2 regions of the Pseudidiomarina sp. PP-1MA genome follow, and region 1 is predicted to be linked to the other one. Evidence: predicted binding sites of a transcription regulator. Region 1 holds the regulator's gene; the other holds the start of a gene.
The links. Region 1 encodes ArgR, which controls arginine synthesis, uptake and breakdown. Its sites were predicted from a motif close to ANTGAATANNTATTCANT; they were not measured.
Positions count from the first base shown of each region.

Region 2: a site for ArgR is predicted at 7,530-7,547, ahead of AB8S08_RS10705 (aspartate aminotransferase family protein). Genes of this name have one in related genera too.

Region 1 is NZ_CP165718.1:423,703-432,634, reverse strand. Features, by position in the region: gene ispB (octaprenyl diphosphate synthase) at 1-726, opposite strand, end outside; gene AB8S08_RS01995 (rhomboid family intramembrane serine protease) at 759-1,310, opposite strand; gene mdh (malate dehydrogenase) at 1,344-2,276, opposite strand; gene argR (transcriptional regulator ArgR) at 2,456-2,923, shown strand; gene AB8S08_RS01980 (Dyp-type peroxidase) at 2,920-3,843, opposite strand; gene AB8S08_RS01975 (DUF885 family protein) at 4,010-5,815, shown strand; gene AB8S08_RS01970 (S41 family peptidase) at 5,812-7,143, opposite strand; gene AB8S08_RS01965 (hypothetical protein) at 7,127-8,062, opposite strand; gene AB8S08_RS01960 (hypothetical protein) at 8,064-8,540, opposite strand; gene AB8S08_RS01955 (hypothetical protein) at 8,591-8,932, opposite strand, start outside.
Region 2 is NZ_CP165718.1:2,251,739-2,260,670, forward strand. Features, by position in the region: gene rsd (sigma D regulator) at 1-255, shown strand, start outside; gene AB8S08_RS10670 (FKBP-type peptidyl-prolyl cis-trans isomerase) at 282-1,076, opposite strand; gene AB8S08_RS10675 (SlyX family protein) at 1,163-1,396, shown strand; gene AB8S08_RS10680 (phosphoribulokinase) at 1,483-2,373, shown strand; gene AB8S08_RS10685 (23S rRNA (adenine(2030)-N(6))-methyltransferase RlmJ) at 2,366-3,217, opposite strand; gene AB8S08_RS10690 (OsmC family protein) at 3,221-3,622, opposite strand; gene astD (succinylglutamate-semialdehyde dehydrogenase) at 3,671-5,140, opposite strand; gene astA (arginine N-succinyltransferase) at 5,140-6,165, opposite strand; gene AB8S08_RS10705 (aspartate aminotransferase family protein) at 6,184-7,398, opposite strand; gene AB8S08_RS10710 (aminodeoxychorismate/anthranilate synthase component II) at 7,580-8,191, opposite strand; gene trpS (tryptophan--tRNA ligase) at 8,221-8,932, opposite strand, start outside.

The DNA.
Region 1 (8,932 bases):
GTACAACAGCGGCAGCGTTGGCTTACCTTCGGCCAGGTCATCACCGGCTTGTTTACCCATAGTGTCGCTATCGGCGGTGTAATCCAACAAGTCATCGACCAGCTGGAAAGCGGTACCAAGGTGGCGGCCGTAGGCTGCTAACGCAGCTTCGACGGGCTCCGGCTGAGCTGCCAGTACCGCGCCTAACTGAGTGGCCGCTTCAAACAGTTTGCCGGTTTTGCCGTAAATCACCTCAAAGTAGCTGGTTTCTGTAGTGTCCGGGTCGTTACAGTTCATCAACTGCAGCACTTCGCCTTCAGAAATAATATTGGTGGCGTCAGCTAGGATTTTCATCACCTTCATGGAGTTTAAGGTGACCATTAATTGAAAGGCGCGCGTGTATAAAAAGTCACCAACCAGCACGCTGGCTTCGTTACCAAACACGGCGTTGGCGGTTTTTTCGCCGCGGCGTAATTCAGAAGCATCAACCACATCGTCATGTAACAAGGTAGCGGTGTGGATAAACTCGACGATAGTGGCTAACGTGAGATGGCCATGGCCTTGGTAACCCACGGCACGTGCGGCAGTTACTGCTAACAGTGGGCGCAAGCGTTTGCCGCCACTATTCACAATGTATAAGCCGAGTTGGTTAATCAGTGCTACATCTGACTGTAATTCGCTGCCAATTAATTGATTGACGCCGGCCATGTCTTCGGCCATTAACGCATTGATCTGTTTTAGGTTCATTGCTTAGTGCTGCTTAGCTGCCACAAGTAAAATCATGGCGCAGATTGTACACTATTTTTTGCTTGGGAGCAGCGAAAAACCACCAGCGCTAGCACAAATCCACTGACGATACCGCCACTATGGGCGTACAGTGCTATGCCTTCAACCAAGCTAGGAAAGCTAAAATCAAGCAGGCTTTTGATCAGGATACCTAGCACGATAGCAGCGCCGATCCATTGTTTAGCCAACGCATCTTGCAACGCGGCGTAGGCGAATAAGCCATACAAGGCGCCTGAAAAGCCGGCATAGATTTCGTGGCCTGGGGCAAACCAGAGTTGGCTCAGGCTACTTACGATGGCTACTGGGAGCAGGACCCACCAATCTTGATTTCGTTGCAATTGGGCCGGAAATAACAGCCAAGCAATCCAAATGCCAGCCACATTGAACCACAAATGGGCTTGGTCATGATGCATCAGGTTCGCGGTGAGGGGTTGCCACCAAGCGCCTGCATAAACTTGCGCGGTGACCATAAACCAGGCGGAATGCCAAGGTGTTAGCAGGTAATAACAGATAACAAGCAGAGCGCTAAGTGCACTAGGTACCATTAGGCTCTGCTTGAACGTCTTCAATGGTTTAGCTTACTTAACGAAGTCTAAACCAATTTGGATGTCGTTTTTCAAACCGTCTAACATGTCGGCTTTGGCTTTTTCTTCGTAAGCGCTTAATTCGCCGTAAGACAGGATTTCTTCAACACCGTTAGCGCCAAGGCGAACTGGGTGAGCGAAGAACAAGGCATCTTTACCGTCGGTTTCAACGTAAGTGCACTCTACAACGCTGTTGTCGCCTTGCAGTGCCTTCACCAGTGACAAGCAGAAGCGCGCTGCTGCTTGGCCCATAGATAAGGTAGCAGAGCCGCCGCCAGCTTTAGCTTCAACCACTTCAGTACCCGCATTTTGAATACGCTTAGTTAGCGCTTCAATTTGCTCGTCGGTAAAGCTTAGGCCTGTTTGTGACAACAATGGCAGGATGGTGGTGCCGCTGTGGCCACCAATCACAGGAACTGTGACTTCAGCTGGGTTTTTACCGTGAATTTCAGCCACAAACGTTTCTGCACGAATCACGTCTAAGGTAGTCACACCAAACAATTTGTTTTTGTTGTAAACGCCTTTTTTCTCTAACACTTTTTTAGCGATAGCAACGGTAGTATTCACTGGGTTGGTGATGATGCCGATGCAAGCCGTTGGGCAGTTGTCCGCAATAGCTTCGATCAGGTTAGCAACGATACCAGCGTTGATGTTGAACAGGTCAGAACGGTCCATACCTGGCTTACGTGGTACACCAGCTGGGATTAATACGATGTCGCTGCCCACTAACGCAGAAGCTAGGTCGTCTTTGCCGTAACCTTTTACGCTAACCGCCGTTGGGATGTGGCTGAGATCGACAGCAACACCAGGAACAACTGGCGCTACATCGTATAAAGCCAACTCTGTACCAACTGGTAATTGGGTTTTCAAAAGTAATGATAGTGCTTGACCGATACCACCGGCTGCACCTAAAACTGCAACTTTCATCTCAGACTCCATCCATTTATGTGGGGAAATTTAGGCCAAAAACTCTACTCTCTTTTAGCGAAAAATACAACGGGCGACCGCCTGACTAGGCGCTTATCTTGTATTGCTGTACACTCAGCAGCTACTCTGTAAATCCATAATAATAACTAGCAACCAGAAAATCATAGAGAGATATACCCATGGCCGACCCTAAAGCTGCTGATTTAATTGAAGCCTTCAAAGCGCTACTCAAAGAGGAGTGTTATGGCTCGCAGGGAGAGATTGTTGAACAGCTAAAAGAGCTTGGTTTTACTAACATTAGTCAGTCTAAAGTGTCGCGCATGTTGAGCAAGTACGGCGCCGTGCGCACCCGCAATGCGCGCCAAGAAATGGTCTATTGTTTACCCGCAGAATTAGGCATCCCGAGCACCCATGCGCCATTAACGCAGCTTGTTTTAGATATTCAACACAATGATGTGATGGTGATCATTCGAACCACCCCTGGCGCCGCCCAGTTGATCGCGCGGTTGTTAGATTCGGTGGGCAAGCAAGAAGGCGTACTCGGCACCATTGCCGGCGATGATACGATTTTTATTGCCCCGGTGAAGGTTGCGCAGATTGAAGAAACCATGCGCAACGTGCAACAGTTGTTCGATAGCGTCAGTTAGAGCTGTCCTTGCTGCTGTAAGAAATCAACGGACGGGGCAAAGTAAGCACTATTGCTGATGGCCTCGATGTAATCTAGCAGCGGATCGTAATCGCCTTGGCTATCGGCCAGATAACGTTGTTTGAGCCAGGTATGCAGATGGCTGGGTTGGCCGGTGCAATACAAGCCTAACAAGCCCTGCTCGCGCAAATTTCCCCATGGCATGTTCTGTCGTAGCAGCTCTAACGGTTGCTCGTTGGCATCCAGTAACCGCGCGGCACGGCTGTGGCTGACTTGGCTTAGCAAGGCTTCACTGATGCGCTCGCCGGTGACTTTTTTGCGCCCCATCACATGCTCTTGCATATCGGTGCTGAGCTGTTCCCAGCGGCGCAAATCGTGCCGAAATTTCTGCAAATAAATGTAGCTACCGGCGGCAAACACAGGATCATCCTGTACCAGTGCCACTTGGCGACGGCGCAGCCCCCGTGGATTATCAGGCGCTTCTATAAAGCCCAATAAATCACGGCCATCCATAAATCTGAAGGTGGTGATTTGCTCAACAAGCTCGACGTCATGACCAAGCCATTCAAGTAAGGTGCGAGCGGCTTGAAAGTTAACATCAAACCGATCCGAACGAATGTTGAGTAATAAATCGAAAGACTCCCGTGGCGCTTGTCGGTCGCCATCGCTCACCTCAGGAAAGCCGGTTAATTGTAACGGCCGCACATGACTGTAAAGAATATCCCAATAATCACTACCGATGGCCACCATGCCATTGAGCATGGCTTCAGAGAAACGTGCATCTAGGCCTTCGAGCAACATGGGAATCCGCGCCAGCTTACGCCGCACGGTATCCACCTCATCAGTCATCACGTTCAACAGTAACGTGATGCCGTGCAAATTAGGTTCTGCGTATACGCCTGATTGTGCTTGTGCCGTCATGGTCGCTTACCTACCTGGTAAATTCCTCGAAAAAAAACGCGTATCGGTCGATTAATGTTTGCAATTATCCGTTGGCCCCGCACAATGTTATGTTTGGTTAGTCTATTCTGCCAAGCTTTGTAGCAAAAAAGTAGTGTAGCAAAATAAATGTCTTTTTGGAGAACCTATGCGTACCCCTTCGTCTTACTTATCAACGGCTTTAGTTGCTGCCTTAGCGGTAACCCTTTCAGGCTGTGCTAGTAGTGGTGCTGGTACTGCTAGCGCTGATGCGCCAGCCGCCACTGCGGTTACCCGCGCGGCTAGTGCTGATCAAGCTTTTAGCGAGCTCGCTGATAGCATTTATCAGGCTTATTTGAACCAAGGCCGCGGAGTAGAACTAACGGATATGAGCCCAGTGGCGGTAACCGCACGCGCTGAGCAACAACGGCAATGGTTACAACAGTTGCAGCAAGTACCGGTAGCTGAGCTATCGCGCCAGCAGCAAATTAACCACCGAATGCTGGTTTATCGGCTCCAAAATGCCGTTGATAGCTACGATTACAACGACCATTACCAACCGCTCAATGCCGAGGGTGGCTTTCATAGCAATCTTAGTTTTATGGTTAGCAACACCGCCTTTCGCAGCGCCCAAGACTATCAAGATTACTTAACTCGGCTGCAATCTATTCCGCGTTATTTAGAGCAACAAACTGCATGGTTGCAACGCGGCTTGGCGGCTGGTTACAGTCAACCACAAGCGGCTATGAAGGGCTTTGAAGAAAGTATCAGCGCCTACATTGTGCAAGACCCAAGTGAGAGCGTGTTCTTTGCCCCTTTCACCGAAGCCAAACCAGCGTTTGTTAGCGACCAGCAGTGGCAACAATTTGGCGCTCGCGCGCAAGACATCATTGACGACGAGGTGGTGCCTGCCTATCAGCAATTGTTTAATTACATGGTGATGGATTATTTACCCAATAGTCGCACCAGCATCGGTGCGAGTGAGCTACCAAACGGTGCTGATTATTACCAAAACCGCATCAAGCATTACACCACTTTAGATTTGACCCCTGCTGAGATCCATCAAATGGGCTTAGCCGAAGTCAAACGTATCCGTAATGAGATGGCGTTAGTGATTGAAAAAACTGGCTTTGAAGGCAGTTTTGCAGAATTCACTGATTATTTACGCAACGACCCGAAGTTTTATCCGCAAAGTGCCGAGGAGCTGCTGCAATACGCGTCTTATATTGCTAAGAAGATGGATGGTGAGCTTCCTAAGTTCTTTAAATTGCTGCCGCGCCAGCCCTATGGCATAGCCCCGGTGCCAGCAGAGATTGCGCCTAAGTACACCACCGGCCGCTATGCTGGCACCAGTCGTGATGACCGTGCCAGCTTTTATTGGGTCAATACCTATGCACTGGAGCGCCGCCCGCTGTATCAGATGGAGGCGTTAACCTTGCACGAGGCGGTACCTGGACATCACTTGCAAGGAGCGCTAGCGCGTGAAATGGAAGACTTACCAGCTTACCGTCGCCACACGTACATTTCTGCTTTTGGCGAAGGTTGGGGCTTGTATGCCGAGTGGCTAGGTAAAGAAGCTGGTTTTTATCAAGACCCTTACAGTGACTTTGGTCGGCTCAGCTACGAAATGTGGCGTGCCGCTCGATTGGTGGTAGATACCGGCATGCACGCCATGGGTTGGAGCCGTGACCAAGCGATGGAGTTTATGGCTTCGAATACGGCACTAAGTATGCATAACGTGCAAACAGAAATTGATCGATACATTACCTGGCCTGGGCAAGCTTTGTCTTACAAACTAGGTGAGATGCTGATCCGTAAGCTACGCATTGAAGCCGAAGATGCCCTTGGTGCTCATTTTGATATTCGCGAGTTTCACCATCAGGTGCTGAAAAACGGCAGTGTGCCGCTCGATATTTTGGAACAAGAAGTACGGGCTTGGATTGATGCTAGCGTGCAAACGCAAGCCAACAGCTAACGCACCGGAAACACCCAAGTCGCCGGCAATTCCTGATCGGGAACTAAGCCGGTGCCTTCGGGTAACGCCTGACCATGACCGTCAAGCAGGGTGGCTGGGGCGTACATAGAGACCCCGATGATCCAGCCGTTGGGTAGGCTCTTCACAATGGTTGGCGAGAAGGCCCCGCGAGTGGTTTGGCCATGCAAGCTAAAGCCGCGTAAACGCAACGCTTGGGCTAAATGTTCAGCGGCACTGGCGGTTATTTCACTCACTAACACCCGCCCCCCTTGATACAGACGACTCAAATCGGGACGCCGTTGCTCGGTTAGCTGATGCTGATTGATACTCGCAAAAGGCAAAGGTTGCGCTTGCAAACTCAAGGCTAGTTGGCTGGCCAGTAGCAGGCTGCCACCTTCGTTGAAACGCAAATCTATGAGTAAGCTGGGGGGCTTGCCAAGGCTCTGACTGGCTTTTTTGAGATCGCTGGCGAGCTTATCTAACGCGCGTTGTAAGCAGCGCTGACCAGCCTCGCTATAACTCACTTCAACTTGCTGCAGGCCTTGTTGTGCGCTGGTAAAACCATGCAGCCGTAACACGCCCAGATAATATTCGCCAGAGCTCAGCAATCCCCACCACAAGGCTTGTTCGCAATCGTTATAGAGTACACTTTGTTGCAACTCCTGCTGCCATTGCTGGCGGGATAGTTCGCGTTGCGCCTCGCCCACAGTAAATGGGTTAACGCGATAATAAGCTCCAAGCTCGCGCGCCAGCACAAAGGCGTGGCGATCATCGCTATCTACCAAGACTTCGCGCACCAGTTGATACAAAGCGACGGACTTATCCGTATCGGTAAGGTTATGTTGAGCATCCAGCCGTTGCGCCTGATAGCGCCAGCGCAATAATTCCGTTTGGCTTAGGCCATGCTGAAACTGCGTAAGTACCTCGGCTAAGGTATCGATGACGGCGCTGGCGGAGGCCTCGGGTGGTTGCCGACAAGGAGCGGGTAACAAGGGTTCACGGGTAAAAAATACCGGTATGCCATCAGATAATCGGCGTAACACCAAGGTGTTGCGGCCCGCCCCCACCCATTCGTGCTGGCCCGGGTTGTAAGCACTAGAAAACACCCGTGGCAGTAAGCCGGCATCGGCACTCCAGCATTGGCTGGGCGTATATTGATAACGCGTTAACAGGCCGTCTTTGGCTTCAAGGTAGCTGTGGTAGTGGGCTGACCAATACACCCCATCGGCAATCTCTAACTGTTGTGGGGCTAAATTAGCCGTGCACCCACTGAGCGCCAGCAACAACCCGCCCAGCGCTAGTCTGCAGCGTTTAGAGATACCTGTCATACAATAACTGCAACGTTGCCTCTGCTGCTCGTTCACCTTGTTCTGCCCAAATTTCCAGCGGTTGCTCGATAACTTGATAACCGCCACGGTTTGCGCTCACACCTGCCACTTGGCGCTCACGCTCTAAATTGTAGCCACCGGCACGACCACGGTAAGACTGTGCTGCCTGTGGAATTTTAATGCGCTCGTCTGCCAGCAAGGTGGCATCTGTCATGGAGGTCATGCTGATATGGTAACCAATCGGTTCATAGTTCAACGTTTGCTCGCGGTAGGGCAAGACTTCTATCAACAGCTTAGTATGTTTACGCAGCATGTCCATTTCTAGGCGCTGCTGGTCATCCTGCGGATTACGCTCGGTACTAGAGCGGATTTCGGCGTCTAGCAGCCGCATGGCCACCGCCCGATTTACCAAACGCACCCCGTATTTAAGCAAGGTGCCTTGATAGCCGCGTTGATACTCTTGCCATTGTGCCGGCGTGAGCATAGGGTCGCGATAATCACCTTGGCTACGTCGCTGCTCTACCCCAATCTGGATATCTTGCGAGCTGGGTGTAAAGGTGCCTTCGGTACCTGTAGCTTGGCTATTGATACTTACCCGCCGTTGCATCTGCCAATCCGACACCATGGCACTGAAGGGCTCACCTACTAACATGATCAGTTGCGGGCGCCCTGCTGCGTCATAGGCTGCACGAAAGGTCGCCTCATCTACCTTGATTAAGGACTTAGGAGCAGCTCGTTCTGCGCGAGCACGATCAAAATAAGACTCTTTAAGCATAGGTTGGGCGGGAGCATCTTGTTGCTTTAGTGGAGTACTGGCTACGGGCCAAGTCGCCAGGCCTAGCCCCAAGGCCGCCAACAGCAACTTGGTGGGCCCTAAAAACTTACCAGTAACACTCGAACGATCAGCATACCTGTTCATGTTAGCGTCCTTCGCGTAGCTCAACTAAAAAGTAGGCGGCACGGTCGTTCAGTGAAGTTTCTTTATAGATAGCCGTGCCATTGGCTGGTACATACACCCGCCGCCACATAGTTTCATCCATCAAAGGCGCTTGGTTGGCATCAAAAAACAACGCCTTGCCTTCAATTTGTAAATCGTAGTCGGTACGGTTACGAATCATGGTCCAGACTTCTAATTGCCCAGTTGCGCTGTTACTGATGCCGCTGCGATCAAGAGTTACTTTAACCGTATCTTGTACCCGCTCACCAAAGATGGTTTTGGTGATATCAGTGCGGTTAAGCTGATGATCAATAAATACTATGGTGTTCATTTCATTGGTGGTGGTGCGCTGCACTGGGTGCGCGCCTTGGTAGCCGTTTTGGGTGGTACTGCCGCAGCCTGCTGCCAGCAAGGTGACCGCTGCAATAGCTACTAACTTGGTGCCTAAATGACTGTTCATTGTTGTTATCCTTCTGCTGCCGATGCCATCATCTTGTTTAGAATGCTGACTCAGCGCGCGCGTGAGCTATGCCAAATCAGATGATTGCCACGCTGATCTTGATAATGCCGAAACACCCCGGACGGGAGTGAGACCGGCTGTCCGTCTAAATCTGCATAAGTTGCCTGCCAATCACTAATATCAGTGGGCGAGCCGGAAAAGGTGCTGACATGAATGGCATCCGGCAAACTAGCCCAGTAACGCGTGTCTGCGCGCGGTTTAACATTGGCCGATAACGCCATGCTAGCCACCCCAATCAAGGCCAAAGTATTACCCACCTGCCCGCTACTGCCGCCAACTGCCGGTGACCAGACTCGTGCCGCTACCCCTAACTTAGCTAAATCCGCACCAAT
Region 2 (8,932 bases), 880 kb from region 1:
GTGTATGACCAGATCATCCGCAACAGTCAACAAGCACCACAAAGCACCCGTGAATTAGCTAACGAAGTTTTTCCGTTAATTAGTGACACCACCGAAATCGCGCTGGACTTCAATGACGCCTACGGCGAAATCAATGAAGACAATGGGTTACAACAGTTCGACCAGCATCTATCGCACTTAGGCGAAGCCTTAGAACTACGGATGGAATTTGAAGATAGATTACTGAGCACATTAGAGCAGCATCAACTGCTCTAATGGCTCCTTGCTGTAGGCGCTTGGGCTTAACCAGCGTCTACTGCGTTGTCTTCTGCAGTTTGAGCTTGTTTCACGTCTAGCAACTCAACTTCAAAAATCAAGGTTGAGTTAGCCGGAATCAAACCATTACCCACTTCACGCTCACCATAAGCTAGCGCCGCTGGAATCACAAAGCGGAACTTATCACCCACGCTCATCAACTGCACTCCTTCAGTCCAGCCTGCGATAACACGGTTAAGTGGGAATACAGCTGGTTCACCACGCTCAACTGAGCTGTCAAACACTTCGCCGTTGATTAAAGTTCCTTCGTAATGCACTTCTACGATATCGGTTTCAGTTGGCTGCGCGCCACCTTCAGCACCTTCGCTAATCACTTCGTATTGCAGGCCTGATTCAGTGACAGTTACGCCTTCGCGTTGCGCATTTTCAGCTAGATAGGCTTCGCCTTCAGCTTGGGCCTTACCACCTAGAACTTGCTGACGCTGCTCAGTCACAACTTCTTGCATGGTCATCAATAATTCTTCAGCTTCTGCTTGGCTAAGTTTAGCCTCAGCTTTTACTGCATCAACAAAACCAGTGATAACCAGATCTCGGTCGAGTAAAAAGTCTGCCTCTTCTTGACGGTCTAATGTTTTGCCAACAAAAGTACCTACCGAAGAACCTAAGGCATAAGCCATTTTCTCGCGCTCATCTACCGGGGCAGTTTCGCTTACTTGGTAACTCACTGGGCCCGTTGGTTTCGCTTCTTCTTGTTGTTGCATACAGCCAGATACAGCAAGCGCTACCAAGGCCAGCGCTAAAGGCTTTTTAAATTGCTTCATTCTATTCTCCAGGATTGAATTCTCTGTCAGAGTACGTTGTAATTCGTCGCGCTAACTATACTACACATAAATAGGGGCGTTTGCCTATGGCAGCTCAACACGATCATGATGTGATTAATCGAATTGCGAACTTAGAGAGTCAATTAGCGTTTCAAGACGACACTATTGAAACATTAAACCAACTCGTAACACAACAAGCCGAACAGCTACATAACTTGCAGCGTAAGATGCAATTAATGTCGGAAAAGTTCCAACAACTGCAAGAGCGCGGCGATAGCGATGGCTTAAAACCCGAGGATGAAATCCCCCCACACTACTAATTGCTACATTTTTTGAAGGTACAGCACAAAACTTGACCCCGCGGCAATGAGTCCGTATAACAATCATTCAACTTTGCGGAGGACTCATGTCGGTCAAGCATCCTATCATTGCCGTCACCGGTTCATCAGGCGCCGGCACCACCACCACCAGCCAAGCGTTACGACATATTTTTCGTAACTTACGCATTCATGCGGCGTGCGTGGAAGGTGATAGCTTTCATCGGTATTCACGTCCAGAAATGGAATTAGCCATACGCAAAGCCCAAGAACAAGGCCGTCATATCAGCTATTTTGGCCCAGAAGCCAATGATTTTGCCAGGTTAGAGGCGCTCTTTAGAGAGTATGGCCAAACCGGAAATGGCGAAGTAAGACGCTATTTGCATAGTTTCGATGATGCTGTGCCTTATAACCAAACACCTGGTACCTTCACCCCTTGGGAGCCCTTGCCCCAGCACACCGATTTATTATTCTACGAAGGCTTGCATGGTGGTGTTGCAGGTGAAGATTATGATGTTGCACAACATGTAGACTTGCTAATTGGCATGGTTCCTATCGTCAACTTGGAATGGATTCAAAAGCTGCTTCGCGATACCTCCGAGCGTGGCCATTCCAGAGAAGTTGTCACGCAAAGCATTATTCGCAGTATGGATGATTACATTCACCACATAGTGCCGCAATTTTCGCGTACACATATCAACTTTCAGCGGGTACCAACGGTAGATACCTCCAACCCCTTTAGCGCTAAAGATATTCCGAGTTTAGACGAGAGTTTTGTGGTTATTCGTTTTCGCGGGATGAAGCACGTCGATTTCCCTTATTACTTACAGATGATCGATGGCGCCTTTATGTCGCGGGTGAATACCTTGGTGGTACCTGGTGGCAAAATGGTGTTTGCAATGGAGTTAATTCTAACTCCATTGATTGAAGAAATTCTTGAGAAAAAAGCCAACGGCGGCACCGTGGATTGGCTTAAGTAAGCCATACCCCCTGCCACTGTGCGCCTCGCCCCTGAGCAAGTAACGGGGTTAAGTAGTTCATCACCTCATCCACCTGTTGTAGCAGCCCAAACGGTGGATTAATAAATAGCATGCCGCAACCATTTAAAGTCTGCGGGTCTTGCGCATCCCGAATTAAGATATCAACTGCATAAGCCTTTTGTACATGCTTGAGTTGCGCTACCTGTTGATGAAAGTCGCCAATACTAAGCGGGTCTTTGATCGGGTACCACACGGCGTAAACACCAATAGCCCAACGCTTGGTGGCGGCGTCTAAAGCGGCAACTAAGGTTTGTAATTCATCGCGCTGCTCAAACGGTGGGTCGATCAACACTAACCCGCGCTTAATGGGTGGCGGTAGCAATCCTTTCAACGCGGCATAACCGTTGGTTTCAGTTAAGACTTTGATACTACCGGCACTAGCAAACTCCTGTTTAACGTTAGCAGCTAATGCCAAGCTATCTTGAGGATGCAACTCACACAGTACCAGTTGGTCTTGCGCGCGCAATTGCTCTGCTGAAAACCATGGCGAACCAGGATACCAACGCAACTCACCGGTAGGGTTAAGTTGCTGCACCTGAGCAACATAGGATTGTAATACCGCAGGGATATCATCACGGCCTAGTAACCGCGCTATGCCGTCGGTGGCTTCGCCAGTTTTCTGTGCTTGCTCGCCCTGTAAGTCATACATACCAATACCAGCGTGAGTATCCAACACCCAGTACGGCTTATCTTTTTGACCTAAGTAGTCTAATACTAACCATTGTAGGCTGTGCTTAACTACATCGGCAAAATTTCCAGCATGATAGCTATGACGGTAGTTCATCAGTTATGAATTCTCAATTGCAAAACTGTGGGTAATGGTTACTGAGGCCTCTAGCATTTTCGCTACCGAGCAGTACTTGTCTGCCGACAAAGCAACCGCACGCTCAACATGTTTATCAGCAACATCCGTGCCAGTTACCACAAAGTGCAAATGCACTTTAGTAAACACGGCTGGCGTTGCATCGGCTCGCTCGCCTTGCACTTCGCAGCGTACTGCTGAGACTTGCTGACGAGCCTTTTCAAGAATCGATACCACATCAACCGAAGAGCAACCTCCAGCAGCCATTAACACTAATTCCATGGGGCTGGCAGCTTCAGCTTTATTGCCATCCATTAACAGGCTGTGGCCTGATCCTGATTTAGCCTCAAACACTAAACCGTCACGCCAGTTAACTACTGCTTGCATTGCTGCTGCCATAGGTTGCTCCTACTTGTGAGAGATCATTTATCGCAATTAAAAATTTAAACCCGGCGCTAATTTCTCCGGCATTACCACCTGCTCGGCTTCCACTGACGCCACGGGATAAGCACAGTAATCAGCTGCATAATAAGCGCTGGCACGATGGTTACCACTTGCACCAATACCACCAAACGGCGCTGCACTACTGGCTCCGGTGATAGGCTTGTTCCAATTCACAATACCGGCGCGAATGCGTCTGAAGAAGTAACGATAGGTTTCTTCGCTATCACACAAAATACCAGCCGACAAACCATAGCGAGTGTTGTTCGCTTCAGCAATGGCAGCATCAAGGTCGGTATAGCGATACACTTTGAGTAACGGCCCAAAATGCTCGATGTCAGGCATTTCTTTCACCTGAGTGACATCCAAAATGCCTGGCGTAACAAAGCCCAAGTGATGATCTTTCTGGAGCATTTTCAACAATACTTTAGCACCCGCATCAATCAAATCATTTTGCGCTTTCACCATATCGCTGGCGGCTTTAGCAGAAATCATCGCACCCATAAAAGGTTGTGGGTCGGCTTCGTAGTCGCCTACTTCAATCTGTTCGGCAACTTCAATCAGACGTTTCAAAATGGCGTCGCCATTAGCGCTTTTTTCGATAAACAAGCGACGGGCACAAGTACAACGTTGGCCAGAGGTAACGAAAGCTGATTGCACAATATCGTGTACGGCAGCATCAATATCAGCGACGTCTTTCACTAACAGTGGGTTATTACCGCCCATTTCTAGCGCTAAAATCTTATCCGGACGTCCTGCAAATTGCTTGTGTAATACATGACCAGTGCCTGAAGACCCGGTAAAGAATAGGCCATCAATCTGCATGTGTGCAGACAATGATTTACCCGTTTCAACCAAACCCTGCACTAAGTTGATCACACCTTTAGGAATGCCCGCTTCCTGCCACAGTTTCACCGTAAACTCGGCCACTTTGGGGGTCATTTCACTGGGCTTAAAGACTACCGTGTTACCGGCTAGTAACGAGGGTACAATGTGGCCATTAGGCAAATGCCCAGGAAAGTTATACGGACCATAAACTGCAACCACCCCGTGAGGCTTATGACGCACAAAAGCCTTACCACCTGCCATGGGGTTTTCAACGGTACCAGTACGCTCTTGATAAGCTCGCTCAGAAATCGCAACTTTACCAATCATAGCAGCGACTTCGGTTAAGGTTTCCCATACCGGCTTACCTGTTTCTTCAGCAATAATATGGGCAAATTTTTGTTTGTTTTCTTCGAGTAATTCAGCAAAACGCTTACAAATAGCTAGGCGCTCTTCAAAGCTACGATCAGCCCAAGCCACAAAAGCAGTGCGAGCGGCCAGCACTGCTGTATCAACCTGTTCGGCTGAGGCGGCCTTGCCTTCCCAAATAATCTCATCACGCGCTGGGTTGATTGATTTAAATAAATCGCCTTCGCCACTCACCCATTCGCCATTAATAAATAAGTTCTTATCGGTCATTACTGTTCTCCTGTCAGACTGACAATCCGCACCTGGTCACCATCTTCAACGCGCAACGCGGCGCTATGGCGTGCTTCCATCACCACATGATCATCATGTACTTGAATGCGAGCTTGAATCGCGCGGAAATCCGCAACGCGGGTATTACATACAATGTAACGGGCTGATTCTGTTACCGGCCCGATTTTAACTGGTAAGCGCTTACTCTCACGTACACTCTTAATATTTGCTACTTCAGCTTCTACGGTAGGTCCGGCATCAAAAATATCGACATAACCACGACAACGAAAGCCTTCGGCTTGTAACATTTTTAAGGCTGGCCGCGTATTCTCATGCACCTGACCAATAACGGCCTGGGCTTCCGGTGGTAGCAAACTTACATACACAGGATGCTGCGGCATCAATTGTGCCACAAAGGCTTTCTCGCCAATTCCGGTAAGGTAGTCAGCTTGGGTAAAATCCATCCGAAAGAAATGCTGCTGCAACCATCCCCAAAAAGGCGATTCGCCATTTTCATCTGATACACCACGCATCTCAGCAATAGCCAATGGACTAAAGCGCTGTCTAAATTCAGCCATAAACAGCATCCGAAAGCGCGATAGCACCCGACCGTTCATATTCTTGCGAAACGGCTCGCGCAAAAAGAGAGTACATAGCTCGCTCACACCTGTGTAGTCATTACACAAGGTTAAGGTTTCTTGCGCGTTATAAATATCGAGCTCTTTACTGTGGTGAACGACTTTACCTAGCCGATAATGATAGAAAGAATCGGTTAAGCCAACTGCGGCTTCAATACCACTGACGCCAACAATCTCTCCTGACTTGGTATCTTCCATAACAAACAAGTAGCCTTCTTCACCAGGCTCACTCACATGAGCACGGGCAAAGGCTTCTTGAGCTCTGGCAATACGACGTTGGAGTAAGGTTTCATCAACTGGCAACGAGGTAAAACCATGTCCAGACTCAACTGCACAGGTATAAAGCGCCGCATAATCCTGCGGCGCTATCGGACGAACCACTAACATAAAGTGTCTCCGTGAGGATTAGCCAGCTAGCTTGGCAACAGCTCGTTCAAAGCGCGCTAACCCTTCCAGAATATCTTGCTCTGGAATAATCAACGACGGCGTAAAACGAATCACACTTGGCCCGGCCACTAGTACCATCACACCTTCAGCGGCTGCTGCATTTAAAAAGTCGCGAGCTTTACCATCGAATTTTTCAGTTAGCTCCGCACCTAGCAACAAACCTTGGCCACGGATATCTTGGAACACGCCATATTTTTCGTTGATTTGCTGCAGGGTGGTTTTGAACAACTGTTCGCGTTGTTTCACGCCGGCTAACACATCATCGGTGTTCACTACATCGAATACCGCTTCAGCAACAGCACAAGCCAACGGGTTACCACCGTAAGTACTGCCGTGAGTACCAGGTTTTAAGTGAGCAGCAATCTCTGCTGTGGTCAACATGGCACCGATCGGGAAGCCTCCACCTAGCGACTTAGCCGAGGCTAAAATATCTGGGGTTACACCCAACTGTTGATAAGCATACAAACTACCGGTACGCCCAAAACCTGTTTGCACTTCATCAAAAATCAACAACGCATTGTATTTATCACACAACTCACGCACGCCTTTGACAAACTCTGCATCAGGGCTAATAACACCACCTTCACCCTGCAAAGGTTCCATCATGATCGCACAAGTCTTATCAGACATTAACGCTTCTAGTGCAGCCAAGTTGTTGTAATCAACGTGCTCAATGGCACCAGGTTTTGGCCCAAAACCGTCCGAATAAGCAGCTTGACCACCTACTGTTACAGTAAAGAACGTACGGCCGTGAAAACCTTTATTGAAAGCGATAATTTGGTCTTTTTCTGGTCCGAATTTATCTAACGCCCAACGTCGCGCCAATTTTAATGCGGCTTCGTTCGCTTCTGCGCCTGAGTTTGCGAAATAAACCCGGTCGGCAAAGGTAGCGTCAGTTAACTTTTGCGCTAAGCGCAGCGCTGGCTCGTTAGTGAAAACGTTACTTAAATGCCACAGTTTGTTGCCCTGCTCAGTTAGCGCTTGCACCATCGCTGGGTGGCAATGGCCTAAACAATTCACCGCAATACCACCGGCAAAATCGACATATTCAGTACCGGCTTGGTCCCACACGCGTGACCCTTCGCCTTTCACTGGAATCATCTGCGCTGGGTTGTAGTTGGGTACCATCACGTCATCAAAGGTGGCGCGAGTTACGGATAATTTATTAGTCATAGCTGCCTCGTTTTGTTATCGATTAAAGCACTTTTAAGTGCAGCTATTATCGCAGAAAAAAGCACCGTTGTCGTGCTTACAGCGTAGAAAAAATGCGGGCTAGAGAGGTGGTTAGCTAAGCTTGCAGAGCCGCTGCATAATTATGCATCAGCTAGCCCTTTTGCTGCATATTAAGTTGTTCTTAAGGCGTTGCTAACTGGGTTTCATCGGGAGCCTGACAATGGCGTAAAAAGGCGGCAAATAGCTCATGCCCGAATTCAGTTTCTATCGCCTCAGGATGATATTGCACGCCCCAGACCGGAAGCTGCTGATGTCGCAGTGCCATGATTTCGCTCTCGCCAGCAGCAGTCTCAACCCAAGCATCAACCACTAATTCTGGCGGCACGCTGTCTGGCTGCACCAGCAAGGAATGATAACGAGCCACCTTGAATGGAGTAGGCAAACCGGCAAACAGCCCTTGCTGTTGATGTTGCAACAACGAAGTTTTACCGTGCATGACGGTGCCGGCACGCACGACTTTCCCGCCAAACACCTGCGCGATGGCTTGATGCCCTAAACACACGCCTAGAATCGGAACATGTCCTGCAAATTCTCTAATAGCGGCAAGACTAATCCCAGCATCATCTGGCGTGCAAGGGCCTGGAGAAATCACCAAACCAGTCAGTGGTAGCGCAGCGATTTCAGCAAGGGTTATCTGATCGTTACGCACTACTTTTAGGTTCGCACCTAGCTCCCAAAAGTAGCGCGCGACATTGTGAGTAAATGAGTCATAGTTATCAATCAGTAATAACACCAGCGCGTCTCACTACTTTTGTCTAGAACTTAAGGGCGTGGCACAAAACCAATCACATCATAGACTTTACGCAGAGTTGCTGCCGCATGTTCACTCGCGGCAGTAGCTCCCGCTGCCATCACCTGATTCAAATAATCAAGGTTATTACGGTACTCATGATAACGCTGCTGAATAGGCTCCAACATGGCAACCACAGCTTCTGCGGTTTCTTTTTTCAGATGTCCGTACATTTTGCCTTCAAAACTAGGGACTAACTCAGCGATAGGTTGTCCCGTAGCAGCCGACATAATTGACAGTAAATTTGAAACGCCCGGCTTCTCTTCTGGATTAAAATAAATCCGTGCCTGCTCATCTGAATCAGTTACAGCTCGTTTTAATTTCTTCTCGATTTTTTTCGGGTCTTCTAACAAGCCAATAAAATTATTCTCGTTGTCGTCTGACTTTGACATCTTTTTATTCGGATCTTGCAAGCTCATAACCCTTGCACCCACTTCTGGAATGAAAGGATCAGGAATGGTAAAAACATCGCCATACAGATTATTAAATCGGGTAGCCACATCGCGCGCCAGCTCTAAATGCTGCTTCTGATCATTACCCACCGGCACTTCGTTCGCTTGATATAACAAAATATCTGCTGCCATCAATGCTGGGTAGGTGTACAGACCTGCATTGATATTATTGGCGTGACGATCTGATTTATCTTTAAACTGGGTCATCCGATTCAATTCACCCATTTGGGTG